Regions from separate parts of the Pseudomonas ogarae genome, predicted to be linked through region 4. Evidence: predicted binding sites of a transcription regulator. Region 4 holds the regulator's gene; each other region holds the start of a gene.
What was found. Region 4 encodes FliA, which starts transcription of late flagellar genes. Its sites were predicted from a motif close to CTAAAGTTTNNNNNNNNNNNGCCGNTAA; they were not measured.
Positions count from the first base shown of each region.

Region 1: the regulator FliA is predicted to act here: its motif matches at 2,405-2,432, upstream of HU749_RS29110 (methyl-accepting chemotaxis protein).
Region 2: the regulator FliA is predicted to act here: its motif matches at 4,177-4,204, upstream of HU749_RS25475 (methyl-accepting chemotaxis protein).
Region 3: the regulator FliA is predicted to act here: its motif matches at 4,091-4,118, upstream of HU749_RS22940 (methyl-accepting chemotaxis protein).

Region 1 covers NZ_CP077086.1:6,541,588-6,549,138, reverse strand. The annotation lists gene HU749_RS29120 (NorM family multidrug efflux MATE transporter) at 1-1,276, opposite strand, end outside; gene HU749_RS29115 (LysR substrate-binding domain-containing protein) at 1,435-2,355, shown strand; gene HU749_RS29110 (methyl-accepting chemotaxis protein) at 2,541-4,517, shown strand; gene HU749_RS29105 (aldose 1-epimerase family protein) at 4,797-6,011, shown strand; gene HU749_RS29100 (YifB family Mg chelatase-like AAA ATPase) at 6,018-7,511, opposite strand.
Region 2 covers NZ_CP077086.1:5,766,345-5,773,895, forward strand. The annotation lists gene HU749_RS25455 (DUF1780 domain-containing protein) at 1-256, shown strand, start outside; gene HU749_RS25460 (MOSC domain-containing protein) at 253-780, shown strand; gene HU749_RS25465 (DUF3094 domain-containing protein) at 833-1,006, shown strand; gene HU749_RS25470 (NAD(P)/FAD-dependent oxidoreductase) at 1,067-2,365, shown strand; gene HU749_RS25475 (methyl-accepting chemotaxis protein) at 2,495-4,120, opposite strand; tRNA gene HU749_RS25480 (tRNA-Pro) at 4,268-4,344, opposite strand; tRNA gene HU749_RS25485 (tRNA-Lys) at 4,439-4,514, opposite strand; tRNA gene HU749_RS25490 (tRNA-Pro) at 4,520-4,596, opposite strand; tRNA gene HU749_RS25495 (tRNA-Asn) at 4,604-4,679, opposite strand; gene clpB (ATP-dependent chaperone ClpB) at 4,997-7,551, opposite strand, start outside.
Region 3 covers NZ_CP077086.1:5,220,668-5,228,218, reverse strand. The annotation lists gene HU749_RS22970 (amino acid permease) at 1-402, shown strand, start outside; gene arfB (alternative ribosome rescue aminoacyl-tRNA hydrolase ArfB) at 670-1,083, shown strand; gene HU749_RS22960 (MFS transporter) at 1,080-2,279, opposite strand; gene HU749_RS22955 (hypothetical protein) at 2,382-2,612, opposite strand; gene HU749_RS22950 (hypothetical protein) at 2,650-2,793, opposite strand; gene HU749_RS22945 (transporter) at 2,936-3,958, opposite strand; gene HU749_RS22940 (methyl-accepting chemotaxis protein) at 4,219-5,844, shown strand; gene HU749_RS22935 (PepSY domain-containing protein) at 5,925-6,230, opposite strand; gene HU749_RS22930 (glycerophosphodiester phosphodiesterase) at 6,353-7,480, opposite strand.
Region 4 covers NZ_CP077086.1:2,029,118-2,036,668, reverse strand. The annotation lists gene HU749_RS09100 (chemotaxis protein CheA) at 1-280, opposite strand, end outside; gene HU749_RS09095 (protein phosphatase CheZ) at 311-1,096, opposite strand; gene HU749_RS09090 (chemotaxis response regulator CheY) at 1,115-1,486, opposite strand; gene fliA (RNA polymerase sigma factor FliA) at 1,654-2,397, opposite strand; gene fleN (flagellar synthesis regulator FleN) at 2,394-3,224, opposite strand; gene flhF (flagellar biosynthesis GTPase FlhF) at 3,341-4,690, opposite strand; gene flhA (flagellar biosynthesis protein FlhA) at 4,702-6,831, opposite strand; gene flhB (flagellar biosynthesis protein FlhB) at 7,063-7,551, opposite strand, start outside.

The sequences.
Region 1 (7,551 bases), 2.0 Mb from region 4:
GGCCCCACCAGACGCCGGTCGGCCCCCAGTTCAGGTGGAACGCCATCCACCACGCCGCTGGCGCACCGATCAGCCAATAGCAACCCAGCCCCACCAGGAAGGTGGTCTTGGCGTCCTTGAGCCCGCGAATGCAGCCCATGGCGATGGTTTGCGTGCCGTCGAACAGCTCGAACCACGCCGCGACCGCCAGCAGGCTCACGGCCAGGTTGATCACATCGCGAAACGCCGGGTCGTCGTGGTCCAGGAACAAACCGATCAATTGATGGGGCAGCAGCCAGAACACCATGGCGAACGCCAGCATGGCGGCCGCGCCAAAGCCAATCCCGACCCGACCGGCCAGGCGCGCCATCAGCAACTGCCCGGCGCCATAGTGCTGGCCGATGCGCATGGTGATGGCGTAGGACATCCCGGCCGGCACCATGAACGCCACCGAGACGATCTGCAGCGCGATCTGGTGGGCTGCCAACGGCGTGCTGCCCATGGTGCCCATGCACAGCGCAGCGAACGCAAACAACCCGACCTCCACCGCGTAAGTGCCGCCAATCGGCAGGCCCAGGCGCCACAGTTCCTTGAGGTATTGGCGATTGGGCCGCGACAGGCCTTCGAGCAGCGGATAGGCACGGTAGGCCGGGTGCCGATGGATGTGCCAGGCCAGCGCCAGGGCCATGCAGTTGGCGACGATGGCCGTGACCAGGCCGATCCCCATCAAGCCGAGTTTCGGCAGGCCGAACATGCCGGTGATGAGCGCGTAGTTGAGCAGGAAGTTGGCCACCGTGCCGCCGAGGCTGATCACCATGACCGGTGTGGCCCGGCCGATGGCACTGGTGAAGCCGCGCAGGGCCATGAAGCTCAAGTAGCCGGGCAGGGCGAACGGCAGCGCCAGCAGGAACTGTCCGGCGGACAGCACGTTGGTTTCGGTCTGGCCGAACATCAGCAGTACGGGCTTGAGGTTCCACAACAGCAACCCGGCCATCAAAGCCATCAGCCAGGCCAGCCATAACCCGGCCTGGGTCAACCGGGTGGCGCCTTCGACATCGCCTGCGCCCTGGCGGATCGCGACCAGGGTGCCCACCGCGGCGATCACGCCGATGCAGAAGATCGACACGAACGAATAAGTGGCCGCCCCGAGCCCGCCGCCGGCCAGGGCTTCGGGGCTCAGGCGGGCCATCATCACGGTGTCGGTGAGCACCATCAGCATGTGCGCCAACTGCGAGGCAATCAACGGCCCCGCCAGCCGCAGGATGGCCCAGAGTTCGGTACGCACTGGATGCCGCATGATCATCACGCTCCATGTTCAAACAAGGCAGTAAAGCAACGATTCTCGGCGCTCTCGGCGGATTGCACAAAGGGATAAAAAAGATCGCTGGCATGATTAAAACTCATGCTGGATGGGTTTCTGGTAGGGTTTGCGAACAACGCCATGGAGCTTCTGCGATGTCTCGTCGTCTTCCTCCTCTTTATGCGCTGCGGGCATTCGAAGCCGCGGCGCGCTACAGTTCGTTCACCCGGGCCGCTGAAGAGCTGTCGATCACCCAGAGCGCGGTCAGTCGGCACATTCGCACGCTGGAAGATCACTTTGCCTGCCGGCTGTTCCAGCGCAGTGGCCGTAACCTGCAATTGACCGAGGCGGCGCGGTTGTTGTTGCCGGGCGTACGTGAGGGCTTCATGGCGCTGGAGCGCGCCTGCCATACCTTGCATGGCGAGGATGGCATCCTGCGCATGAAAGCGCCTTCCACGCTGACCATGCGCTGGTTGTTGGCGCGCCTGAGTCGCTTCCGGCATTTGCAGCCCGGCAACGAGGTGCAGCTGACCAGTGCCTGGATGGACATCGACTCGGTGGACTTCAACGTCGAGCCCTTCGATTGCGCCGTATTACTGAGCAACGGGCATTTTTCCGCGGACTGGGAGGCCAGTTTGCTGTTTCCCGAGGAACTGATCCCGGTGGGCGCGCCGAACCTGCTGAACGACCAGCCCTGGGATGTGGCGCGGTTGGCCAGCGCTGAATTGCTGCACCCCACGCCGGATCGCCGGGACTGGCGCAATTGGCTGCAACGCATGGGCCTGTCCGACAAGGTTTCGCTCAAGGGGGGGCAGGTGTTCGATACCCTGGAGCTGGGCATGATCGCCGCGGCACGCGGCTATGGGGTTTCCATGGGCGACCTGCTGATGGTGGCCGAGGACGTCGCCCAGGGGCGCCTGAGCCTGCCCTGGCCGACGGCTGTCGCCAGCGGTGAACACTATTACCTGGTCTGGCCGAGAACCCGACCGGGAGGTGAACGTTTGCGCCGGCTCAGCGACTTCCTCCAGGCTGAGGTGAAGGCCATGCAATTACCCGACGTGCAGCGTTTGGGCTGAAACGTTGCAGTTGGTGTGCTAGCCACTTGGCATTAATCCTTGCGAACCGCTCAAGTATTTGGCTTTGCCGCCGAATTTGTGAGGATGGAACCTTCGTGCAGAAAGGGCCAACTTACACCTCACTCGAAAAATGCCGAGCGTGCGAGCGTGATCAGGATGATCCGGTCTCTCGGCCAGGAGCCGTCATGTCTCAACCCCGTGCCCGGATCGCCTCACAGCTAGGCCTTGCCCTCGCTGTGATATTGGCGATCGTGATCTCCGGCAGTACCGTCTTCGCCCTGCGTTCGCTGGACGCTGCCAACCTCGCCACCCGTGAAGAACACTTGGCCAGCGAAGCGCGTCTGATGGCCGATCAGCTCAATACGTTCCACAGCACGTTGCGTGAGAGTACGCAGCGGTTGGCCGGTCTGTTCGAAAAGCGCTTCAGCGCGGGCCTGACCGTGCATCCGGACCAGCCGGTGACGGTGGCGGGCGTGCAGACCCCAGGTTTGAACCTGGGCAGCGAAGTGTTGAATAACAACTTCAAGGAAGTGGATGACTTCAAGGCGATGACTGCCGGGGTTGCCACGGTATTCGTGCGCAGCGGCGACGATTTCATCCGCGTCAGTACCTCCGTCAGTAAACAGGACGGCACGCGGGCCATTGGTACCGTGCTCGACCGCGCCGGTCCAGCCTATGGTCCGGTGATCAGCGGGCAGAGCTACATCGGTCGAGCCTTGCTTTTCGGACGCTTCTACATGTCGCAGTACACGCCTGTACGCGACAGCGGCGGCAAGATCATTGCCGTGTTGTATGTAGGCTTCGACTACACCGATGCGCAGAACGCGCAGTTCGAGAACCTCAAGCGTTTCCGCATCGGCCAGACCGGTTCGCTGGCATTGTTGGATGAGCAAAACAAATGGCTGGTGCCGCCGGCGGGCGTACAGGCGCTGGACAACGCTACTGCGGCCATCACAGGCTTGATCAAAAAACCGGGCAAGGGTGCGTTCTGGGACGACACCGCGGAAGCGTTCTACAGCGTCGCCGTACCGTTCGAGGGCGGGCCGTGGGCGGTGGTGGCGAGCATGCCGAAAACCGAGATTCGCGCCGTGACCTGGAGCGTCGGTACGCAATTGGCCATTGGCAGCCTGCTGGCGATGTTGTTGGCGGTCGGCTCGGCAATGTGGTTGTTGCGCAGCAAACTGGCACCGCTCGGCGATCTGGTACGCCAGGCCGAAGCCTTGGGCGCCGGCGACCTGAGCGTGCGCCTGAACGTGTCGAGCCATGATGAAATCGGTCAGTTGGCCCGTGCCTTCAACCAGATGAGCCAAGCCTTGTCGACCATGGTCGAGCACATCCGCAAGGCCTCCCAGGAGGTCAACAGCCGCGCCCAGGCGCTGTCCGGGTTGTCCAGCGGAGCGTATGAAGGCATGGAGCAGCAATCCGGCGAAATCACCAGCATGGCTGGCGCGGTGGAAGAGTTCAGTGCGACCTCATTGAACATTGCCGACAACATGGGCAACACCGAGCGCCTGGCCCAGGAAAACGCCCAGCAGACCCGCATTGGCCGTACCTCGATGGACGAAGCGTCGTCGTCCCTGGAGCAAATTGCCGGTGCGCTGAACAGCACGGCCACGGTCATCAACACCTTGGGCCAGCGTTCCCAGGAAATCGGCGGCATCGTGGGTGTGATCACCTCGATCGCCGAGCAGACCAACCTGCTGGCCTTGAACGCCGCCATCGAAGCTGCCCGCGCAGGCGAGCAGGGCCGTGGTTTCGCCGTGGTGGCCGATGAAGTCCGCAGCCTGGCTTCCCGCACTCGCCAGGCCACTGACGAAATTTCCAGCATGATCAACAGCATCCAGCAGGAAACCGGCAATGCCATCAGCACGATGGAGCAGGGCAACCTGTTGATGCAGGAAGGCCTGTCGCGCAACGCCAACGTGGCCACGGCCCTGGCCCGCATCGATGAGCAAAGCCGCTCGGCCGGCCAGCAATTTGCGGCGATCACCACCGCCACCCAGGAACAAAGCAGCACCGCGACCCTGCTCAGCAGCAACCTGCAAAGCATCGCCATGGCCAACAGCGAACAGCGCCAAGTGGTCTCGAACCTGGCACTCACCGCCAAGGAACTGGAAAAACTGGCCCAGGACCTGCGCCAAGAGGTTGATCGGTTCCGCTGAAACGTCCCGTCACGAGCAAGCTCGCTCCCACAAGGGAATTGTGGGGAACACACTTCTGACGCCCAGCGGGAATCAGTGTGGGAGCGAGCTTGCTCGCGATGGCGGCCGCCCAGGCAACATCATCTCAATCTGACCCACCGCTATCGCGAGCAAGCTCGCTCCCACAAAAGCTGCCACTCTGGTGTTACCTCTTTTTTAGGAATATTGCTGTTTTTAAGCTTGCTGAAACGTTTCTTCAAGTCTATAAAAACCGCACAACTCCAATAAAAGGTCGTGACCATGACTCCGCTCAAACTCCTCGTTACCCTTGGCGCCTTGGGCGCTGCCTCCCAGGCGATGGCTTGGGATTACGTCCTGCTGGATACGGATAAAGCCGCCCAACCCTGGCAAATCACCAGCCAGCAACTGGGCGTGAAAACCGACAAGCCCTTTTCCGTGACGATGCGCACCCTGCACGGCGGCCGGCAGGAAGGCGTCAGCATCGTCGACATCGACAATGGCACCCTGAAACTTTCGGTCGTCCCGACCCGTGGCATGAACGTGCTGCAGGCTTCGGTCGGGAATGTGCGCATGGGTTGGGATTCGCCCGTCAAGGAAGTGGTCAATCCGGCGTTCATCGAACTCAACGGCCGAGGCGGGTTGGGCTGGCTCGAAGGTTTCAATGAGCTGGTCACCCGTTGCGGCTACGAGTGGGTCGGCCATCCCGGCATGGACAACGGTGAGCTGCTGACCCTGCATGGTCGCGCCGCCAATATTCCGGCCAACAAAGTCACCTTGCATATCGACGAAAAGCCGCCCTACGCCATCACCCTGCGGGGCGAGTTGAAGGAGCAGGCGTTCAAGAAGGTCGATTTCTCGGTGCAGACCGAACTGGTCACCGAACCCGGCAGCGTGACGTTCGCGCTCAGCGATACGCTGACCAACAACGGCGATTATCCGAAGGAATACCAAGCGCTCTACCACAGCAACTTCAGTACGCCGTTCCTGGAGCAGGGCGCTCGTTTCGCGGCACCGGTCAAGCAGGTTTCGCCGTTCAACGACAAGGCCAAGGGCGACTTGCCTGATTGGCAAACCTACCGGGGCCCGACCAAGGATTACGATGAAACCGTCTACAACGTCGTGCCATACGCTGACGCCAAGGGCGACACACTCACCGTGCTGCACAACAAGGCCGGTAGCCTCGGTGTGTCGGTAGGCTTCAACACCAGCACGCTTCCGGTGTTCTCCCTGTGGAAAAACACCGATACCCAGGGGCAGGGCTACGTGACCGGGCTGGAGCCAGGCACCAGTTTTTCCTATAACCGCCGGTATCAGCGCCCTCTGGGCCTGGTTCCTACCATCGCGCCGAAAGAGCACAAGCAGTTCCAGATCCACTACAGCCTGTTGGCGGACAAGGGCGCTGTGGATAAGGCGCTCAAGCGCATCGACGCCATCCAGAACGATCAGAAAACCGAAGTCCGGGAAACACCGTTGGTTGACCTGAGCAAACCATGACGGGGTTCAAGCCGTAGTCGGCCGATACTGCAACGCTTCGGCCAGGTGTTCGCGACGGATGCTCCCCGCTTGCTCCAGGTCTGCCAGCGTCCGGGCGACCTTGAGCAAGCGGTGGGCGGCGCGCAATGACAGGGTCAGCCGCTCGCAGGCGGTTTCCAGCCAGGTCTCATCGGTTGTGGATAACTTGCAGTGTTGGCGCAACCCCGGCAGATCGAGGAAGGCGTTGGCGCAGCCCTGGCGCTTGTGCTGACGCTCCCGGGCCTCGGCCACCTGCTCGGCGACCGTGGCTGTATCGTCCCCGGTTTCGCGCTTGGGGTTTAACGCCGTGGCTTCCCGGGCGACGGTCAAGTGCAGGTCGATACGGTCCAGCAGCGGCCCGGAGAGTTTGTTGCGGTAGCGCTGCACCATGTCCGGTGTACAGCAGCAGCGGCCGCTGGGCTCGCCAAGATATCCACAGGGGCAGGGATTCATTGCCGCCACCAACTGGAAACGCGCCGGGAAGCGTACTCGGTCACGGGCGCGAGAAACCACGATGTGCCCGGACTCCAGCGGCTCTCTCAAGACTTCCAGTACCCTGCGGTCGAATTCCGGCAGCTCATCGAGAAACAGCACGCCATGGTGGGCGAGGGTGATCTCCCCTGGCTGCGGCTTTGACCCGCCACCCACCAGCGCCGGGCCGGAAGCCGAGTGGTGTGGCTGGCGAAACGGGCGTTGCGGCCAGTGGCTCAACGGTATGCAACTGGCCACCGACTGGATGGCCGCGACCTCCAGGGCTTCGCTTTCGGCCAGCGGTGGCAACAGCCCTGGCAAACGGCTCGCCAGCAGGGTCTTGCCAGTGCCCGGTGGCCCACTGAACAGCAGGTTGTGAGCCCCCGCGGCGGCAATCAGCAAGGCCCGCTTGGCCCCGGCCTGGCCTTGTACTTCGTTCAGGTCGGGGTAGGGCTTGCTGGCCGAGAGCAGCCCGTTGGAAACGAAAGGCTCGACCGGCGTGTGGCCGTTGAAGTGCGCCACCGCTTCGAGCAGATGGTCCACGGCGATCACCTTCAGCCCCGAGGCCAGGCAGGCCTCCTCGGCATTGGCCCGCGGCACCACCAGCATGCGCCCGGCCTTGCGCGCCGCCAGCGCCGCAGGCAATACCCCGCGCACCGGTCGCACCGCGCCGGACAAGGCCAGTTCACCGAGGCATTCCACGTCGTCCAGCGTCAGGGTGGGCACCTGCACGCTGGCCGACAGGATCCCCAAGGCAATGGCCAGGTCGAAGCGTCCGCCGTCCTTGGGCAGGTCCGCCGGCGCCAGGTTCAGGGTGATGCGCCGTGCCGGGAAGTTCAGCCCCGAATTGATGATCGCGCTGCGCACCCGATCCTTGCTTTCCTTCACCGCCGCTTCCGGCAGGCCAACCATCGTCAGCGACGGCAAGCCATTGGCCAGGTGGACTTCAACGGTAACGGCAGGAGCCTCGACCCCTACTTGGGCGCGGCTGTGGACAATGGCAAGCGACATGAATCGTTCCTTGAGTGAATGGGGCGCCGCGTCCTGCGGC
Region 2 (7,551 bases), 2.8 Mb from region 4:
AGCCCATAACTACACCGAACGCGGCATGGACCTGGGCGACCTGGACATCATCGCCTTCGCCAGCCTCAAGCGCGAAGTGCTGGACCTCAACAGTCACTTCCCGCCGCCGACCGAATACCTGCGCCAGGGCTGGCGCTCACTGTCACTGGTAGGGCCGACGTTCGCCCGGGTGCTGTTCGCCCACCCTGACGCGCCGGACTTCCTGCGAAGCAACCTGGGTCGCAGCATTGTTTTCGATGTCGGGATCAGCCTGTGAGCCCACTGCAGGAACTGATTGCCGCTGTGCCCCAGCATGGCCGCGTACGCTGGATCGGCGTGCGCCCCCAGGGTCATGCGCCCATGATCGAACTGGACGCCGTGGAGGCCCGCCTGGAGGCTGGGCTGACCGGCGATCATGCCCGCCCCGGTGCGCGCAATGCACGGCAAGTAACGCTGATCCAATGGGAACACCTGGCCGTGATCGGCTCGCTGATGGGCCGTCCCGAGGACCGGCCCGTGCTGCCACAGGAGCTGCGACGCAATATTGTGGTCAGCGGCATCAATTTGTTCAGCCTCAAGGGCCGGCGCTTTCGCATTGGACAAGCCATTTTTGAAACCACCGGCTGGTGCCAGCCGTGTGCTCGATTGGAGCGAAACCTCGGCGAAGGTACATTCCAGGCCGTACGCGGCCATGGCGGAATCACCGCCCGGGTGTTAAAAAGTGGAATCATTCGCCTGGACGACAGCCTGATCGTCGAACCCGTTCCGGCGAGCGGCTACGCTGCTTTCAATGCCGGCTAGCCGGACGCTGTAACGTCTTCACATTCCGCAACGTCTACCTGACGAGGCCTTTATGACCAGTCGCCTGAACCCAGATGACCAGAAGCATGTCGAAGAGTACCTGCAACTGTCCCAGCACCGAGTCGAGCGCCGGCCTTTCCGGCCATGGATGCTCCTGGTGGTGGTACTGGCCGTGACCATCGGCCTGGGCCTGTTGAGCCGACTGATCAGTTACCTGACGCTATGAGCCGCTTGATGCTCGCGCAGGTAACGGCACTGATTTCCTTTAGCCTTGCGAGATATCCCCATGACTCATCGTATTGTCATCGTTGGCGGCGGCGCCGGCGGTCTGGAGTTGGCTACCCGTCTGGGTAAGACTCTGGGCAAGCGTGGCACGGCCAGTGTGATGCTGGTCGACGCGAACCTGACCCACATCTGGAAACCGCTGCTGCACGAAGTGGCTGCCGGTTCCCTGAACTCCTCCGAAGACGAACTCAACTATGTCGCCCAGGCAAAATGGAACCACTTCGAGTTCCAGCTGGGGCGCATGAGCGGCCTGGATCGCGAGCGCAAGAGAATCCAACTGGCCGCCACCTATGACGAGGCCGGCGTCGAGCTGTTGCCGGCCCGGGAACTGGGCTACGACACCCTGGTGATTGCCGTCGGCAGCACCACCAATGACTTCGGCACCGAAGGCGCAGCGCAGCATTGCCTGTTCCTCGACACCCGCAAACAGGCCGAGCGCTTCCATCAGCAGTTGCTGCACCACTATCTGCGCGCCCACGCCGGGCAGACTGATATCGTCGAGCGCATCAGCGTCGCCATCGTCGGAGCCGGTGCGACCGGGGTCGAACTGGCCGCCGAGCTGCACAATGCCGCCCACGAACTGCACGCCTACGGCCTGGACCGGATCAAACCGGAGAACATGCACATCACCCTGATCGAGGCGGGCCCCCGGGTCTTGCCAGCCCTGCCGGAGCGTATCGGCGGGCCGGTGCACAAGACCCTGGAAAAACTCGGCGTCAACGTCATGACCAACGCCGCCGTCAGCCAAGTGACCGCCGACAGCCTCATTACCGCGGACGGCAAAGTGATCGACGCGAGCCTGAAAGTCTGGGCCGCCGGGATTCGCGCCCCGGACTACCTCAAGGACATCGACGGACTGGAGACCAACCGGATCAACCAGTTGCAGGTGCTGCCGACGCTACAGACCACCCGCGACGAGAACATCTTCGCCTTCGGCGATTGCGCCGCCTGCCCGCAACCCGGCAGCGATCGCAACGTCCCGCCCCGCGCCCAGGCCGCGCACCAGCAAGCCTCGCTGCTGGCCAAGTCCTTGAAGCTGCGGATAGAAGGCAAGGCCCTGCCAGAATACAAATACACCGACTACGGCTCGCTGATCTCGCTGTCGCGGTTCTCGGCGGTGGGCAACCTGATGGGCAACCTGACCGGCAGCGTGATGCTCGAAGGCTGGCTGGCGCGGATGTTCTATGTGTCGTTGTATCGCATGCACCAGATGGCGCTGTACGGCATGTTCCGCACGGCCATGCTGATGCTGGGCAGCAAGATCGGGCGTGGGACCGAGCCTCGGCTGAAGCTGCACTGAGTCAGCAGCACTGACATTGAATGATCCACCGTCATCGCGAGCAAGCTCGCTCCCACAGTTGATCGCGGTCATCCTGTGGGAGCGAGCTTGCTCGCGATGAGGTCGGTACAGCCAGTACTTAATCCTCAATCAAACCTGAAACCGCTGCACCATCGTGCGCAACGAATTCGCCAGTTGCGACAACTCATGGCTGGACGCGCTGGTCTGGTCCGCGCCGGAGGCCGAGCGCACCGACAGATCACGAATGTTCACCAGATTGCGATCCACCTCGCGGGCCACTTGTGCCTGTTCTTCGGCGGCGCTGGCGATCACCAGGTTACGTTCGTGGATTTCATTGACCGACGCCGTGATGGTCTGCAACGCGTCCCCTGCCCGCTCCGCCATGGCCAGGGTACTGGCGGCGCGACTGGAGCTGGCCTGCATGGAGTCGAGTGCCTGGGTGGCACCGCTGCGCATGCCCTGGACCATTTGCTCGATTTCCTGGGTCGATTGCTGCGTGCGATAAGCCAGCGCCCGCACTTCATCGGCCACCACCGCAAACCCACGTCCGCTCTCACCCGCCCGGGCCGCTTCGATAGCCGCGTTAAGGGCCAGCAGGTTGGTCTGCTCGGCGATGGCGCGGATCACGTCCAGCACTTTGCCGATATCCTGCGATTGGTTGGCCAGGGATTGCACCAGGCCACCGGTCACTTGCACATCGCTGGCGAGGGCGCCGATGGCGTCGACCGTATCGCTGACCCGCTGCTGCCCAAGGGACGCCGACTCACTGGACTGACGCGTGGCATCGGAGGTGGAGACCGCATTGCGCGCAACCTCCTCCACGGCAGTGGTCATTTCGGTGACGGCCGTGGCGGCCTGTTCAATTTCGTTGTTCTGCTGTTGCAGGCTGTGGGTGCTGTCGAGCGTAACGGCGTTCAGCTCATCGGCTGCGGTGGCCAGTTGCGCAGCCGAACCGCTGATGCCCTGCAACGTCTCACGCAGATTCTGCTGCATGGCCGCCAACGCCTTGAGCAAGCGGCTCACTTCGTCGTTGCCATGGGTCTCGATGGGCCGGGTCAGGTCACCCCGGGCGACGTTCTCCGCAGCATTGAGCGCCTCACCCAAGGGCTTGACGATACTGCGCGTGAGCAGCATGGCCAGGGCCACCGTGGCCAGCGCGGCGAGCACAACGAACAGGCTGACGATCATGCGGGAATTGGCGTAGTGCTCCTGGGACTTCTGGCTCTCGATGGACACCTGCTTGGAAAACAGCTCCGCCAAGTCGTTGAGCTGTTTGCCGGAACCGTCCACCACGGTCTTCATGTCCACCAGCAGCAGCTTGATCAATTCGTCCCGACGCCCTTGTTCGGCCAGGGTGAAGGATTGGGCGATACCCGTACGGTAAGCGGCGAAGGTTTGCTTGAACTGGTCATAGAGGGCCTTGCCTTCAGGCGTCACGACGAGTTTTTCGTAGGCCGCGATTTTTTCGCTCAACTCCTTGTCGCGCGTGTCCATCTGCCCGCGATACACCGCAATGTTCTTCGGGTCCTGGTCCAGGGCCATGCGCAGGGAAATGGTGCGGATCCGCAGCATCCACTCGCGGATCTCATCACCGCCGCGAATGCTCGGCAGCCATTGGGTTTCCACCGCGACTTCACTGTCACGAATACTCGACATCTGTCCCAGCGCAAACACCCCGAGCAACGCCACCAGCACGGCGATCAAGGCAAAACCCAACGCGGCACGAGGGGCAATATTCAGCTGACGAAGAACCATAGGGAATGCCTTTTTTTATTGTTGGCCTGAAGTGGGGCCAGGCCCCTGTCGGCGGGTTATCGGCAGGTTGTACGATGTCTTAAGTCCCACCCACTTTATCGCAGGCAAAAAAAATCCCCGTATCTTTCGATACGAGGATTTTTAATATGGTCGGGGTAAGGGGATTCGAACTCCTGACATCCTGCTCCCAAAGCAGGCGCGCTACCGGACTGCGCTATACCCCGGTAAAAAAAAGGCGACCTTTACAAGTCGCCTTCCTCGATCAGGGCTTTTGGCCTCTGATCTTAAGATTCGATTCCAGCGAACTGGTTTCAAAAATGGTGGGTCGTGTGGGATTCGAACCTACGACCAATTGGTTAAAAGCCAACTGCTCTACCAACTGAGCTAACGACCCAAAGATGGTCGGGGTAAGGGGATTCGAACTCCTGACATCCTGCTCCCAAAGCAGGCGCGCTACCGGACTGCGCTATACCCCGATTGAAATGGCTCCGTGACCAGGACTCGAACCTGGGACCCAATGATTAACAGTCATTTGCTCTACCGACTGAGCTATCACGGAACTGATATTTCAAGTTACTGCAATTTTGAAGCTACAACGTTGAAGCTAGCTTCAACCTCTTCTACCCTTACGCATCGCTGCGTTCGTGTGTCTGAGGCGCGCTATTCTACAATCTTCAAAACCTCTGTCAACCCCTTAAATTGCTTTCAAGACAATGATTTGCAACTTATTTTGGATTCCTTCTCAGCGAGAAGTAACCCTTGGGGTGACTGACTGCGGGGCGCACTTTACAAGCCTTTTCCTTTGAGTTCAACGGCCTGATGAAAAAAATGGCCTCGCAAAGCGAGGCCATCTCAATTGCAGGCAGTGCGGGCCTTTCAGTTGAAGACGATTTCGTCGTTCTCCACCGTACCGGTCACGGTTTCGCCCGGCATGAACCGACCCGACAGGATCAACTGCGCCAGCGGGTTTTCGATCCAGCGCTGGATCGCCCGCTTCAGCGGCCGCGCGCCATAGACCGGGTCGTAACCCACCGCAATCAGCTTATCCAACGCCTCGTCGCTCAACTGCAGTTTCAGCTCACGTTCGGTGAGGCGACTGCGCAGGCGACCCAACTGGATCTCGGTAATGCCGGCAATCTGATCACGGGCCAACGGCTCGAAGATCACCACTTCGTCGACCCGGTTGATGAACTCCGGCCGGAAGTGCGTAGAGATCGCGTCCATCACCGCCGCGCGCTGCGCCTCGCGGTCGCCCACCAGTTCCTGGATCTGCGTCGAGCCCAGGTTGGAGGTCATCACGATCACCGTGTTGCGGAAGTCCACTGTGCGCCCGTGGCTATCCGTCAGGCGACCATCCTCCAGCACTTGCAGCAGGATGTTGAACACATCCGGGTGCGCCTTCTCGACTTCATCGAGCAGGATCACCGAGTACGGCTTGCGACGCACGGCCTCGGTGAGGTAACCGCCCTCTTCATAACCGACATAACCTGGTGGCGCACCGATGAGCCGTGCCACGGAATGTTTCTCCATGAACTCGGACATGTCGATGCGCACCATGGCCTCTTCGGTGTCGAAGAGGAACTCGGCCAGCGCCTTGCACAGCTCGGTTTTACCGACACCGGTCGGGCCGAGGAACATGAACGAGCCGCTCGGCCGGTTCGGGTCCGACAGTCCGGCACGGGAACGACGCACGGCGTTGGACACCGCCACCACTGCCTCTTCCTGACCGATCACACGCTGGTGCAGCAGACTTTCCATCTTCAGCAGCTTGTCGCGCTCGCCTTCGAGCATTTTCGAGACCGGAATGCCAGTCCACTTGGAGACCACTTCGGCAATCTCTTCCTCCGTGACCTTGCTGCGCAGCAACTGGTTTTCGCTCTTGCCATGCTGGTCGACCATTTGCAGGCTGCGCTCCAGGTCCGGGATCACCCCGTACTGCAGCTCGGCCATGCGGTTGAGGTCGCCTTTACGACGGGCTGCTTCCAGTTCCTGACGGGACTGTTCGATCTTCTGCTGGATCTGCGCAGAACCCTGGACTTCGGCTTTCTCCGAGTTCCAGATTTCCTCGAGGTCGGAATACTCACGCTCGTGACGAACGATTTCTTCCTGCAACCTTTCCAGACGCTTCTTCGCCGCTTCGTCGCTTTCTTTCTTCAGGGCCTGGGACTCGACCTTGAGTTGAATCAGGCGCCGCTCCAAGCGATCCAGTACTTCAGGCTTGGAGTCGATCTCCATGCGAATGCGGCTGGCCGCCTCGTCGATCAGGTCGATGGCCTTGTCCGGCAACTGGCGGTCGGTGATGTAGCGGTGGCTGAGCTTGGCCGCCGCGATAATCGCGCCATCGGTGATCGCCACCTTGTGGTGAACTTCGTAGCGTTCTTTAAGGCCGCGCAGGATCGCGATGGTGTCTTCCTCGCTTGGCTCCTCCACCAGCACTTTCTGGAAGCGCCGCTCGAGGGCTGCATCCTTCTCTATATATTGGCGGTACTCGTTGAGCGTGGTCGCGCCGACGCAGTGCAACTCGCCACGGGCCAACGCAGGCTTGAGCATGTTGCCGGCGTCCATCGAGCCTTCGCCCTTGCCCGCACCGACCATGGTATGCAGTTCGTCGATGAACAGGATGATCTGCCCTTCCTGCTTGGACAGCTCATTGAGCAACGCCTTGAGCCGCTCTTCGAACTCGCCACGGTATTTGGCACCGGCGATCAAGGCGCCCATGTCCAGGGACAACAGGCGTTTACCCCTGAGGCCGTCCGGCACTTCGCCGTTGATGATGCGCTGGGCCAGGCCCTCGGCGATGGCGGTTTTACCCACGCCAGGTTCACCGATCAATACCGGGTTGTTCTTGGTGCGGCGTTGCAGCACCTGGATCGTGCGGCGGATTTCATCGTCGCGACCGATCACCGGGTCGAGCTTGCCTTCCTCGGCGCGCTTGGTCAGGTCGACGGTGTATTTATCCAGCGCCTGGCGCGACTCTTCGTGGTTGGCGTCGTTGACCGCTTCGCCGCCACGCAGGTTGTTGATGGCATTTTCCAGGGCTTTCTTGCTCACGCCCTGGCCGAGCAACAATTTGCCGAGCTTGCTGTTCTCGTCCATGGCGGCGAGCAGCACCAGCTCGCTGGAAATGAACTGGTCGCCCTTCTGCTGAGCCAGACGGTCGGCCTGGTTGAGCAGCCGCGCCAGGTCCTGGGACATGTTCACGTCACCGGTGGGATTCTGGATCTTGGGTAACTGGTCGAGCTCCTTGGCCAGTTCTTTGCGCAGGCTGTTGACGTCAAAGCCGACCTGCATCAGCAGGGGCTTAATGGAGCCGCCCTGCTGTTCGAGCATGGCCTGCATCAAATGCGCCGGTTCAATACCGGGGTGGTCCAGGCCGACGGCCAGGGACTGGGCATCGGACAGGGCCAACTGTAATTTGCTGGTTAAACGAT
Region 3 (7,551 bases), 3.2 Mb from region 4:
GGCGTGCCGGTGCGTTCGATCCTCGCGTCGGCGGCGGTCACGCTGGTGGCGGTGCTGTTGAACTACCTGGTCCCGCAGCATGCGTTGGAGTTGCTGATGTCGCTGGTGGTCGCGACCCTGGTGATCAACTGGGCGATGATCAGCTACTCGCACTTCAAGTTCCGCCAGCACATGAACCAGACCCGCCAGACGCCGCTGTTCAAGGCGCTGTGGTACCCGTACGGCAACTACATCTGCCTGGCGTTCGTGGTGTTCATCCTGGGCGTGATGCTGCTGATCCCCGGCATCCAGGTATCGGTCTATGCGATTCCGGTATGGGTGGTGTTCATGTGGGTGTGCTACGTGATCAAGAACAAGCGTAGTGCCCGGCATGAAGTGGCTGTGGCGGCTGCTGCCAAGTAGGTAATCCTGAGATATGACAAACCCGGCCAAGTGCCGGGTTTGTCGTTTCAGGCAAGACACAAATCCTGTGGAAGCAAGAACTCTGGGAACAAGGTCTGTGGGAGCAAGGCTTGCCCGCGATGCAGTCACCTCGGTGCAGCTGATGGACCGAGGCGATGCCATCGCGGGCAAGCCTTGCTCCACAGACCAATTCCACAGGTCAGGCTCTCGCAATCTTCATTCCGGCTGTTTCGGGTATCCTGTGGGTCCTGATACCGGACACTTTCCATGCTGGTCATTTCCAACACCGTGCACATCCCGGACGCCGAGATCGAGCTGACGGCCATCCGCGCCCAGGGGGCAGGGGGGCAGAACGTCAACAAGGTCTCCAGCGCCGTGCATTTGCGCTTCGACATTCCGGCCTCGTCGCTGCCCGAGTTCTACAAGGAGCGGCTGCTGGCCCTGCGCGACAGTCGCATTACCAGCGACGGTGTATTGATCATCAAGGCCCAGCAATACCGCACGCAGGAACAGAACCGCGCCGATGCCCTGGAGCGCCTGACCGAACTGATCCTCAGCGCCACCAAGGTCGAAAAGAAGCGCCGTCCGACCAAGCCGACCCTGGGTTCGAAAAAGCGTCGCCTGGAATCCAAGACCAAGCGCGGCTCGATCAAGGCCGGGCGCGGCAAGGTGGACTTCTAGCTTTTCTCCCGTTCCTGGCGATGCCTTGGCGCCTGTCGGTACAGGTAGACGCTCAATGCCAAGCCGCCCAGGGCCGCCAGTGCGGCGAACAGAAAGATCGAGGCAAAGCCGAAGCCGGCGGCAATTGCACCGGCCAGCGGTCCGGTGATCCCCAGCGACAAATCAATGAACAGTGAATAAGCGCCCACCGCCGCCCCGCGGCTGGAGGCCGGCACCAGGTTGACCGCTTCCACGCCCAGCGCCGGAAACACCAGGGAAAAGCCGAAACCGCTCAACGCCGCGCCCGCCAGGGCCCAGTGGGCATCCGGTGCGAGCCACAACAGCAACAGGCCGAGGGTTTCCACCGACAGGCAGGCAATCGCCACGCGAAAGCCGCCCAGACGGTTGATCAGGTTGCCGAACAGCAGGCGCGCGCCGATGAAGCTGGCGCCGAACAGGCTCAGGCACAGCACGGCGTTGTCCCAGTGCTGGGTGGCGTAGTACAGGGTGATGAAGGTCGCGATGGTGCCAAACCCGATGGAACCCAGGGCCAGGCCGCAGCCGTGTGGCAGCACACGTCCCAGCACGTGCATGAACGGCAGGCGTTCGCCAGTGACGATGGGCGCGGCGGTTTTGCGCCAGGCCAATGCCAATCCCAGCAAACCGAGCAAGATAATGCTCACGCCCATGCTCCACAGTCCCAGCGCATTGACCAGCCACACCCCCAGCGGTGCACCGATCGCCAGCGCGCCGTAACTGGCGATACCGTTCCAGGAGATCACCTTGGCGGTATTCGCCGCACCGACCCGGCCGATGCCCCAGCCAATCGAACCGGAGCCCACCAGGCTTTCCGCGCTGCCGAGCACCAGGCGACCGATCAGCAGGCTGATCAGGCTGAACGTGGGCAGGTGGGGCGTCCAGGCAGACACCAGCATGAACACACCGCTCAGCCCGCAGCCGGCGAGGCCGAACGTCACCGCGCGCTTGCTCCCCAGGTTATCGATGATTCGCCCGGCGTAAGGACGACTGAGCAGGGTGGCCAGGTATTGCACGCTGATCACCAACCCGGCGATTACCGCGCCGAAGCCCAGTTCGCCGTGGACGAACCCGGGCAGCACGGCAAGCGGAATGCCGATATTCAGGTAGCCGATGAATGTGAACAGGACGATGGAAACGACTTGCAGCGTGACCGCCAGGGGGCGCTGGGAATCTGACATGGGGAAGAGGTCCACGGAGCAGCTGGATAGATAGGCTGCTTATGATAACGGCGACCGTGGGCTCAGGGCGGGGAAAAGTAAAACTATTTGCCGAGTGGTGGCTCAGCTGTTGCTTTCACCACTGACCAGGCGTGTGGTGACCAGTGCGGCGATGGCGTTTTCTTCGCTGCCAAAGCGCGCCAGCAGGGCCGCTTGTTTCTCGGCAGGAAGACGGGTCCAGATATCGACCATTTTTTCGGCAGTGCCGATCAGCACGCTGGCTTGGGCTTCGCTGAATGGAGGGGTGTCATCGGTCATGGAGGGCTCGGGATTCAGGCAGTGTGGAAAGCGCATCTTAGCGCTTTCCACACGGTCTGGTGGTGCGGGTCAATCAGTCTTCGCTGTCGGCCTGGCGGCGTTCAGTGGCTTCTTTGGGCTCGGGTTGCTGGGCGTCTGCTTGCCCCCCGGCTTGTAGCGTGGTCGTCTGCTCAGTGTCGTGCAGGCTTGGGAAGGGGAGATTAGGGATCTCGTGCATATCGCGCTCCTCGCAAAGTCTGTGGATAGATCTGGTAGATCCGCGCTTTTACAAAGCCTGGGCAGGATACAGCAGGAGAAATGACAAAAAGACTTTTAAATCCCGTCGGGCCGACAAAAGGGATTGTCTAGACACGTCATGTTCAATAGTCACCTCGCTTGCGAAATGCCCAGCGGCCGGCAATCAGCGTGAAGGTTGCGACCAGCGCCACCAGGATCCAGAAGCCTTCGGGATCGCTGGCAAGCGGCACGCCACCGACGTTCATGCCAAAGAAACCGGCAATGATGTTGATGGGCAACGCCAATACCGTGACCACCGTCAGGGTGAACAGGGTGCGGTTGCTTTGTTCGTTGAGGTTGGCGGCGATTTCTTCCTGGAGCAGCTTGATCCGTTCACTCAACGCGGTGAGGTCGTTGATGATCAGGGCGAATTCCTCGGTGGATTTGCGCAGCTCCTTGACGTCTTCTTTCTGCAACCATTGCGGCGGGCGGTTGAGCAGACGTAGCAATGAGCCCGGCTCCAGGGCCAGCAAGCGCTGCAAGCGCACCAGCACCCGGCGGTTGCTGCCCAGCTCGGCGCGGTTGGTGGACAGGCGCGAGGACAGCAACTGATCTTCGACCTGGTCGACGCTCAGGCTGGTCTTGCGCACGATCTGGGTCAGCACTTCGCCCTGGTCGCGCAGCAAGTGCACGAGTAGTTCCACTGGCGAGCGAAAGCACTCGCCGGCCTTCACCGACGAGCGCAGCTTGTCGACCGAGTGCAGGGGTTGCAGCCGCGCGCTGACGATCAATCGACTGTGAACGCAAACCCACAGTGTGGAGACATCCGAGGACACCATGTTGCTGAGGTTGAACACGACATCGTTCACCACGGCCAGTAACGCCGAGTCGACATGCTCGATGCGGGTCGAGCGCGAGCCTTCGTGCAAGGCTTCGAAAAACTCCTGGGGCAGGGCCAGGTGACCTTTCATCCAGCGCTCGCACGCAGCGTGGGCCAGGTTCAAGTGCAGCCAGAGGAATTCATCCGAGTCTTGCGGGTGTTGCAGGCTCCGTAAGGCCTGGGCCGAATCGATCTCCTGCCCGCGTTCGCCGGGGCGGAAACGAAACCCGTAAAGCAGGCCGAACAGGTCCGGATCGCGGTGGCTTTGATCGATGCTGTGGTTCATGAAGTCTCGCTGGCGGGAAGTGCCTGTGGCGGCTACAGGTTCACTTGAACGCCATCTTCGCAAGCTTTCTTGATGGTTTTGTGACCGCTCTATTCGCGCCGTCAATCCGGGCGCTACCGGCAGTCGCCAAGGTTCAAGAATGCCCCTGGCAGGCCGATGGTATGTGCATATCCCCCCCGTATTGGGGTTGCGACGCGGTGTGTTGCGGACATGGAGGTCGGGACGTCGTTCCTGTTCTCCTTGCTTAGAGATTGCTCCCCATGATTCTACAAAAATCCCTTCGAGCCCAGATTCTCGCCCTGTTGAGCGGCAGCCTGCTGGCGATGTTGCTGATCGCCCTGGCGTCCTTTCATTTCCTTTCCAATGGTGTCCAGAACTATCGCAACCTGATCGATGGACCGTTGCGTGCCTCGCAATTGATCGACGAGGCCAACCTGCAGTTCAAGGTGCAGGTGCAGGAATGGAAAAACGTCCTGCTGCGCGGCAAGCAGCCGGCGGACCTGGAGAAATACTGGAAACAGTTCGAGGAACGTCAGCGTGATGTCCAAGGCATCCTTGGCCAATTGAGCGGGCGTGAAGGTGTGCCGGCGCCGATCAAGACGCGTATCGAGGCCCTGCGCGATGAACATCGTCAGTTGGGCGTCGCCTACCAAAAGGGCCGTGACGCATTTGTCGCCTCCGGTGGCGATGCGGCGGCGGGCGATGCGGCGGTCAAGGGCGTGGACCGTGCGGCCAGTGAGCAAATGAGCGCGCTGGTGGTGGAGCTGCGCAAGCTGGGCACCGAGCAATCGACGCTGATCAGTGCCGGTGCCGATCGCACGATTATGCTGGGCACCGTGATCATGCTGGTGTCGGGCGTGCTGATCGGGTTGTTCAGCCTGTGGCTGGTCAATCGCAACCTGGTTCAGCCGATCCGTAACCTGATCGACTACGTGACCCGACTCAGTCAGGGGCGTTTCGCCGAGCGTGTGACGAGCAGCCGTCAGGACGAGCTGGGCAATCTGGCAGTCGCGGCCAACACATTACGTGATTTCCTTGCCGAAACCTTTACTCGCCTGCAACGCAGTGCCACGGAACTGGACAGTGCCAGCGGTGAACTCAACGCCATCGCCAGCCTGATGAGCCAGGGCACCAGCGAGCAATTCGAACGCACCGATCAGGTGGCGACGGCGATGAACGAAATGTCCGCCACGGCCCAGGAAGTGGCCCGTCATGCCGCCGACGCGGCGCAGGCGGCCGATGACGCCGATCAATCGGCGCAACAGGGCGGGAAGGTCATGCAGGGGACCATCCACACCATCACCCGGATGCGCGGCGAGATCGCCAACACGGCCACGGTCATCCGTCAGTTGGAAACCGACAGCGGGCGTATCGGCAAGGTGTTGGAGGTGATTCGCGGGATCGCCGAACAGACCAACCTGCTGGCCCTCAATGCTGCCATCGAAGCCGCGCGGGCTGGTGAGGCGGGGCGCGGTTTCGCGGTGGTCGCCGATGAGGTCCGCAGCCTGGCCCAACGCACGGCTTCGTCGATCATCGAGATCAACCAGATTATCCAGACTGTACAAACGGGTGCGGTGGACGCGGCGCACGCCATTGAGAGCGGGCAGTCGCGCAGTGAAGAGAGTGTGGAGCAAGTGACCCAGGCCGGTGTGATGCTCGAACGCATCACCCAGGCTGTCGAAGCGATTCGCGACATGAACCGCCAGATCGCCACTGCAGCCGAAGAGCAGACTTCCGTGGCCGAAGACATTTCCCGCAACCTGACGGAAATCACCTGCATTGCCAGCACTAACCTGGACAATGTGCAGCGCACCGAAGCGGCCAGTCGGGATTTGCACGGCTTGTCGGGACAGTTGAATGAAGTGACGGCGCGGTTGAGTGCCTGACGGTCGTTCGCGACAGGTATTGATAAACGCAAAAGAGCCGCGCAACCCTAAGGTTGCGCGGCTCTTTTTTTGCTGATGGATCAAGTGTCTTGCTTGTTGCTCAAGACTTTGCCGGTCGTGGCATCGAAATCAACATCAAACTCTTTGCCGTCGGCGGTTTTCAATTCGACTTCATATTCATAACCGTTGAAGTGGTTATCCAGGTCGGTGTCGGTGATGGTGGCGCCCGGGTGCAACTTCAGGGCTTCTTCGTTCATCGATTCAAGGGACTTGATCTTGCCTTCCTTGACCAGCTGAGGAATCTGATCGACGCGAACATCCGCCTGGGCCAGGCCAGCAGTCAGGGTCAGGGCAGTAGCGGTAAACAGGGCAGTCAACGTTTTCATGAGTTCTTTCCTTGGTGTTGTTAAGGGTGAGTCGTTTAAGTGGGCTCAGATTAACTGTGGCAACTTAATTCACCCTTAATTCGAAAAAACCTGAAGCAAGTTGCCTGGCAACCGTCTGCGACTCAGTAGCCGTTCTTTTCCAATAGTTGCACCACGCTGCCTGTCTCGGAACGCTGGAAGTACTTGAGCAACTCACTGGCACGGTTGGTGAAGATGCCATCGACGCCGGCCTCCATCACTTTCTTGAAGTCCACCGCTTCATCCACGGTGTAGACATGCACCAGCAGACCCTGGTCATGGGTGTACTGGTTCATCCATGGCTGCACCAGGTCCGAATAACTCTGGCTGCCGCCACGGGTCAACGCCGCCGAAGGACCGGTGCCGATGGCGCCGTGGGCCTTGGCATACTGGACCCACTGCTCGAATTCGGCCTTGTCCTTGGGTTCCTGCTTGGCGTAATAGGCGGCCTTGTCCGTTTCGCCGGACTCGGCAAACGTCACCTTGGACTTGGGCTCGATGTTGCCTTCGCCCACCCACAACAGCAGGATCTTTGGCACCTTCGGCATCTCTTTGTGCAGCAGTTCGAGGCTGCTCTTTTCAAAGGTCTGCAAGACCACTTTGCCCTTGCCCTGGCCGACACCGGTGGCACGCTTGGCCAGTTTCGACCCGGCGGGGCTCAGCCAACCGCGGTCCTGCAGTTTGTCCTTCAGGTCGCGTTCGATACCGGGGAACAGCTTCGGCTCCTTGGTTTCGATGTACAGCCCGGGTTTTTGCTGCGGGTTGGCCTCGGCAATATTGATCACTTCATCGAGGGTCAGGATTTTCAGGCCCACGAACGAAGGGCGCGCGCGGTCCGGGTAGGCGGTGTTGAACCAACTGCCGGCATCGAGGGTTTTGAGTTCCGCCATGGTGAATTCGTTGGCGGTGCTGTCCTTGCGCTCGGGGAATTTGACCGCGACATCCGTGGTGCGCAGCAGGCTGTCATCATGCAGGATGAACAACACGCCGTCCTTGCTGCGTTGCAGGTCCAGTTCCAGGTAGTCGGCGCCCAGGTCGCGGGCCAGCTTGTAGGCGGCAGCGGTGGATTCCGGCGCGTCGAACGAGGCGCCTCGATGGGCGATGACCGCTGGGTGCGGAATGCCCTGGAGGGCTGCCAGGGCCTTGGGGCTCGGGGCCTCGGAGGCTTGGGCCTGGCCGAAGCCGAGCAACAGGCTCAGCACCAATGCGCTGCGGGTGAAGGTGACAGGCATGCTCGAAATCCTTTCGTAGGTGTGTGCAAAAACCTATCTTTTAACAATTGAACGCTGTCGGCGCTATCGCC
Region 4 (7,551 bases):
CAAGCACCACGTCCATCAATTCCGAATCAACGCGACGCTCACCCTTGCGCAGGATGTCGAACACGTTCTCGGCAATGTGACAGCACTCCACCAGCTCGTTGAGCTGGAGGAAGCCGGCGCCTCCTTTTACAGTGTGGAAACCGCGAAAAATTGCATTGAGCAGATCCGCATCATCTGGTCGGCTTTCCAGCTCGACCAGCTGTTCGGACAGTTGCTCTAGAATCTCGCCGGCCTCAACCAGGAAATCCTGAAGGATCTCTTCATCGGCGCCGAAGCTCATTAATGGCTGCTCCTAAAACAGGGCTAAAACTCAGAATCCAAGGCTGGACAGCAAATCGTCCACATCGTCCTGACCGGACATAACGTCTTCTCTTTTATCGGCATGAATCTGCGGACCTTCACCCTGAGAGAGATGTTTTTGTGGATCTTTTTCAGCAAGCATCGCTTCACGGTCGTGTTCGATGCCTGCAAAGCGGTCGACCTGGCTGGCCATCAACACCAGTTTGAGCAGGTTGCTTTCCACTTCGGTGACCAGTTGGGTCACACGCTTGATCACTTGGCCGGTCAGGTCCTGATAGTCCTGAGCCAGCAGAATGTCGTTGAGATTGCTTGCCACGGCGCGGTTCTCGGTGCCGCTGCGCGTCAGGAAACCGTCGACGCGACGGGCCAGCTCCCGAAACTCTTCAGCGCCGACTTCGCGACGCATGAACCGGCCCCAGTCGGTACTCAAGGCCTGGGCTTCTTCGCTCAGGCCATTGACCAGCGGCGTTGCACTTTCCACCAGGTCCATGGTGCGGTTGGCCGCGGCCTCGGTCAGCTTGACCACATAACCCAGACGCTCGGTGGCGTCGGTGATCTGCGAGACTTCCTCGGCCTGCGGCATATGCGGGTCGATCTGGAAATTGACAATCGCGCTGTGCAATTCACGCGTGAGCTTGCCCACTTCCTGATACAGACCGCGGTCACGGGTCTGGTTGAGCTCATGGATCATTTGAACCGCATCGCCAAAGCGACCTTTTTCAAGGCTGTCGACCAGTTCGCGGGCATGTTTTTTCAGGGTCGATTCGAAATCGCCCATTGAAGATTCGTTGTCCATAGCTCCCCCGTGGCGCCGTTAACCGATGCGTTCGAAGATTTTTTCGATCTTCTCTTTCAACGCCTGGGCCGTGAAGGGTTTGACCACATAGCCGTTTACACCGGCTTGGGCCGCTTCGATGATCTGCTCGCGCTTGGCTTCGGCAGTGACCATCAGCACCGGAAGATGCTTGAGCTTTTCGTCGGCGCGCACATGGCGCAGCAAGTCGATACCGGTCATGCCGGGCATGTTCCAGTCAGTTACCAGAAAGTCGATGCTCCCGCTGTTGAGGACCGGAATGGCTGTGATGCCATCATCCGCCTCGACCGTGTTGGTGAACCCAAGGTCACGCAACAGGTTTTTTATGATCCGCCGCATCGTTGAGAAGTCATCAACGATGAGGATTTTCATGTTCTTGTCCAATTCGACCTCCAAGCAGTCTTAAACGCGCCCAGCACCTGGACGCGCCATTTCAATCAATCCGGCACAACACTCGACAACGGTCCGGAGCACAACGGATGGAGACTGGCGCAGTACCTGCCAGGCCAGCCTCGTTCGCAGCGTCCCCACACTGCCTGTCAACGCGCTCGCCACTCCCCCAAACGCCCCCGCAAACGGGCCGCGCACTGGCTGTGTAACTGGCTGACCCGCGATTCGCTGACCCCCAGGACCTCACCGATTTCCTTGAGGTTCAGCTCTTCGTCGTAGTACAGCGCCAAGACCAGTCGCTCACGCTCCGGCAAATTGGCAATCGCATCCGCCAGCGCACTCTGGAAACGTTCATCTTCCAGGTCACGCGACGGCTCCATGTGAGCACTCGCGTTATCCTCATGCAGCCCTTCGTGTTCGCCGTCCTGCAACAGGTCGTCGAAACTGAACAGGCGGCTGCCCAAGGTATCGTTCAAAATCCCGTAATAATCGTCGAGACTCAATTGGAGTTCGGCCGCAACCTCGTGATCTTTAGCGTCACGCCCGGTTTTAGCTTCAATTGCCCGAATTGCATCGCTGACCATGCGGGTATTGCGATGCACCGAACGCGGCGCCCAATCGCCCTTGCGGACTTCATCGAGCATGGCCCCGCGAATGCGAATACCGGCATACGTCTCGAAACTGGCGCCCTTGCTCGCGTCGTATTTGTTCGACACTTCGAGCAGGCCGATCATGCCCGCCTGGATCAAGTCTTCGACCTGGACACTGGCCGGCAAACGCGCCAGCAAGTGATAGGCGATACGCTTGACCAGCGGTGCGTAACGCTCGATCAATTCGTACTGGGCGTCCCGTGCCGATTTTTTGTAGAGATGGTTGTAACCGCTGGCTGTCATAGCACGGGCCCTGCTGTTTGTTGCACAAGACGCTCGACGAAAAATTCCAGATGCCCGCGGGGGTTGGCCGGCAGTGGCCAGGTGTCGACCTTCTGGGCGATCGCCTTGAACGCCAGCGCGCATTTGGAACGTGGAAAGGCTTCATAAACGGCACGTTGCTTCTGGACGGCCTTGCGAACGCTTTCGTCGTAAGGCACTGCGCCGACGTATTGTAGGGCGACGTCCAGGAAGCGATCCGTGACCTTTGTCAACTTGGCGAACAGGTTGCGTCCTTCCTGCGGGCTCTGGGCCATGTTGGCCAGGACGCGGAAGCGGTTCATGCCATAGTCGCGGTTAAGCAGTTTGATCAGGGCATAGGCGTCGGTGATGGACGTCGGTTCGTCGCAGACCACCAGCAGCACTTCCTGGGCAGCGCGGACGAAACTGACGACCGAGTCACCAATACCGGCCGCGGTATCGATCACCAGCACATCAAGGTTGTCGCCGATGTCGCTGAACGCCTGGATCAGGCCCGCGTGCTGGGCCGGGGTCAGGTGAACCATGCTCTGGGTGCCGGAGGCAGCCGGCACGATGCGAATCCCGCCCGGCCCCTGCAACAACACGTCACGCAGTTCACAGCGCCCTTCAATCACGTCCGCCAGGGTGCGTTTGGGTGTAAGCCCCAACAACACGTCGACGTTCGCCAGGCCCAGGTCGGCGTCCAGCAGCATGACCCGTCGGCCAAGCTCTGCCAGAGCCAGGGACAAGTTCACTGACACGTTAGTCTTCCCGACGCCACCTTTGCCGCCGGTCACCGCGATCACCTGTACGGGATGCATGCTGCCCATGTTCGTTCTTTACCTTGTCTTACTTAGACGGAGGCCACATTACTGGCTGCGCGTTCGCATACGGAACAATGCATGGCAGACCATCGATGTAGGTACAAAAAATATTCATGATTACCTCAGCCGACCTGCTTGGTCGGGCTGTGGTAGATATCAGCGAACATATCAGCCATGGCTTCTTCGCTGGGTTCTTCCTGCATTTGCACACTCACGGCACGACTGACCAGTTGATGACGGCGCGGCAGATGCAAATCATCCGGGATCCGCGGCCCGTCGGTCAGGTAGGCCACCGGTAGTTCATGACCGATCGCCAGGCTCAACACCTCGCCCAGGCTTGCCGTTTCGTCCAGCTTAGTCAGGATGCAGCCGGCCAGCCCGCAGCGTTTGTAGCTGTGGTATGCGGCGGTTAGAACCTGTTTCTGGCTGGTGGTTGCCAACACGAGATAATTTTTTGACTTGATACCGCGCCCGGCCAGGCTCTCGAGCTGCATGCGCAGGGCTGGATCGCTGGCTTGCAGGCCCGCGGTATCGATCAGCACGACGCGTTTGCGCAGCAGCGGCTCCAGTGCCTGGGCCAGGGATTGACCCGGATCCACATGGGTCACCGACACATTGAGAATCCGGCCGAGGGTCTTGAGTTGCTCCTGGGCACCGATGCGGAAACTGTCCATGCTCACCAAGGCAATGCTCTGGGCGCCGTACTTGAGTACATAACGGGCGGCGAGCTTGGCCAGGGTGGTGGTCTTGCCCATGCCGGCAGGACCGACCATGGCAATCACCCCACCCTCTTCCAGCGGCTCGACTTCCGGCGTGGCGATCATCCGCGCCAGGTGCGCCAGCAACATGCGCCAGGCCTGGCGAGGCTCTTCGATACCATTGATCAGCGCCAGCAGGTCCCGGGACAACGGGCCGGACAGGCCGATGCGTTGCAGGCGACGCCACAGGTTGGCCTGGGCTGGACGGCTGCCTTGCAGTTGGTTCCAGGCCAGGGAGCCGAGCTGGACTTCCATCAGCTCGCGCAGGCTGTTGAGTTCAAAGCGCATCGAGTCCAGGGCGCGCGGGTCGACACCCCGGGCAGGCGCTGCTGGCGCCGGCTCAGGACGACGCGGTTCGGCTTGGGCCTGCTCGATCAGCGGTTCGGCAGCGGTCAATGGCAGGCCGGCGGTCAGCGGCTGACCGGCGAACAATTGACGATTGGTACCCGCCGCGCCCTCGCCTTCGCTGCTGCGCAGGCTCAGTTCGGCCTGGGCGCTGGCGATGCGAGATTGGGTCTTGCGCAGCTCGTCTTCGAGTTCCATGTTAGGAACCCGCGGGGCCAACGCAGACAGTTTGTAATCCAGGGCAGCCGTCAGCTCGACACCGCCGGCGATACGACGGTTGCCAATGATGGCTGCTTCAGCGCCCAGCTCGTCACGAACCAGTTTCATGGCCTGACGCATGTCGGCGGCGAAAAAACGCTTCACTTGCATAAACCACTACCTCAGCCGTTGGGCCCTACTGTCGCAACGATGGTCACTTGCTTGTTGTCCGGTATTTCCTGGTACGCCAGCACATGCAGCCCCGGGACCGCGAGGCGCCCGAATCGCGAGAGCATCGCGCGAATCGGACCGGCCACCAGCAGGATCACCGGCTGGCCTTGCATCTCTTGCCGCTGGGCTGCTTCGATCAGCGAACGCTGCAGCTTCTCGGCCATGCTTGGCTCCAGCAGGACACCCTCTTCCGAGCCTTGTCCTGCCTTCTGCAGACTATTGAGCAATATCTGTTCCAACCTTGGCTCCAAGGTGATCACAGGCAGCTCAGACTCAGTGCCTACAATGCTTTGGACGATTGCGCGGGACACGCCGACCCGAACCGCAGCCACCAGGGCGGCGGTATCTTGACTCTTGGAAGCGTTGTTGGCGATAGCCTCGGCAATACTGCGTATGTCGCGCACAGGCACTTGCTCGGCCAATAGCGCCTGCAACACCTTGAGCAATTGCGACAACGAAACCACACCCGGCACCAGCTCTTCAGCCAGCTTGGGCGAGCCTTTTGCCAATACTTGCAGGAGTTGCTGGACTTCTTCGTGGCCAATCAGCTCGCTGGAGTGCTTGTACAGGATCTGGTTCAAGTGGGTCGCCACCACCGTACTGGCGTCCACCACGGTATAGCCGAGGGACTGGGCCTGGGCCCGCTGGCTGATTTCGATCCACACCGCTTCCAGGCCGAAAGCCGGATCCTTGGCGGTGATGCCGTTGAGGCTGCCGTAGACCTGCCCGGGGTTGATCGCCAATTCGCGGTCGGGGTAGATCTCGGCCTCGGCCAGAATCACCCCCATCAAGGTCAGGCGATAGGCGCTCGGCGCCAGGTCTAGGTTGTCGCGAATATGCACGGTGGGCATCAGGAAGCCCAGGTCCTGGGAGAGCTTCTTGCGCACCCCCTTGATCCGCGCCAGCAACTGACCACCCTGGTTGCGGTCGACCAATGGAATCAGGCGATAGCCGACTTCCAGGCCGATCATGTCGATCGGCGTCACGTCATCCCAGCCCAGCTCCTTGGTTTCCATGGCGCGGGCCGGCGACGGCAGCAGTTCCTGCTGGCGCTTGACCTCTTGCAGGGCCTGGACTTTCTGCACGTTCTGTTTTTTCCAGAACAGGTAGGCGCCGCCGGCAGCCAGAGCAGCCATGCTCAGGAAGGAAAAGTGCGGCATTCCCGGCACCAGGCCCATTACAGCCATCAGGCCGGCAGCAACCGCCAGGGCCTTGGGCGAGGCGAACATTTGCCGGCCGATCTGCTTGCCCATGTCTTCGGAGCCCGAAGCACGGGTCACCATGATCGCGGCAGCTGTGGATAACAACAGTGATGGCAATTGCGCCACCAAACCGTCACCAATGGTCAACAAGGCGTAGACCTTGCCAGCGTCGCCGAACGTCATGCCATGCTGGAAGATACCGACGGCCATGCCGCCGATCAGGTTGATGAACAGAATCAGCAGGCCAGCGATGGCGTCACCGCGCACGAATTTGCTGGCACCGTCCATGGAACCGTAGAACTCGGCTTCCTGGGCGACCTCAAGGCGTCGTGCCTTGGCCTGGCCCTGGTCGATCAGGCCAGCGTTGAGGTCGGCGTCGATGGCCATCTGCTTGCCGGGCATCGCATCAAGAGTGAAACGTGCGCTCACCTCGGAAATCCGCCCGGCACCTTTGGTCACCACGACGAAGTTGATGATCATCAAGATGGCGAAGACCACGATACCGACCACGTAGTTGCCGCCGATCACCACCTCACCGAAGGCTTGGATCACCTTACCGGCAGCCGCGTGGCCCTCATGACCATGGATCATCACGACGCGGGTGGACGCCACGTTCAGCGCCAGACGCATGAGCGTCGCCACCAGCAGAATGGTCGGGAACACCGCGAAGTCCAGCGGCCGCAGGGCGTATACGCATACCAGCAGCACGACGATCGACAGGGCGATGTTAAACGTGAAGAACACGTCCAGCAGGAACGGCGGTACCGGCAGCATCATCATGGCGAGCATGACCAGCAGCAACAGCGGCACGCCCAGATTACCCCGACTGAGGTCTGCTACGTTGCTGCGTGCGGTGCTGAATAACTGAGAGCGATCCACCAATATTCCCCGTTCCTGTGAAGCAATCTTTTGACGCCCGGAGGGGGCGCAGACGGGGTATTGCAAGAAGCCTTCCAACTTTTCTCAAAGGCTGAAATAGAGGGGTTGAAGGGACGCTGACCTGCGGGAGCGAGCTTGCTCGCGATAGCGATTTGTCAGTCACACCCATAGTCGACTGAACCAGCGCAATCGCGAGCAAGCTCGCTCCCACAGGGTTTTGTGCCAGCCGACTCAGGAATCGCGGCGCAAATCCGGCGGGATCGGCAGGTCTTTTAGCGGCTCGGGGCGCTTGCCCTTGCCGGCGCGGTGTTGGCGGATCTGGTAGACGTAGGCCAGCACCTGGGCCACGGCCAGGTACAGGCCGCCAGGGATTTCCTGGTCGAGTTCGGTGGAGTAGTAAATCGACCGCGCCAGGGCCGGGGATTCGAGCAGCATCACCTCATTGGCCACGGCGATCTCACGGATCTTGAGCGCCAGGAAGTCACTGCCTTTGGCCAGCAACACGGGAGCGTTGCCTTTTTCGGGGTCGTACTTGAGGGCTACGGCGTAGTGAGTCGGGTTGGTGATGACCACATCGGCGTCGGGGATCGCCGCCATCATCCGCCGCTGGGAGACCTCGCGCTGCAACTGACGGATCCGCTGCTTGACCTCCGGCTTGCCCTCCTGATCCTTGTGCTCGTCGCGTATCTCCTGCTTGGTCATCATCAACTTCTGCTTGCT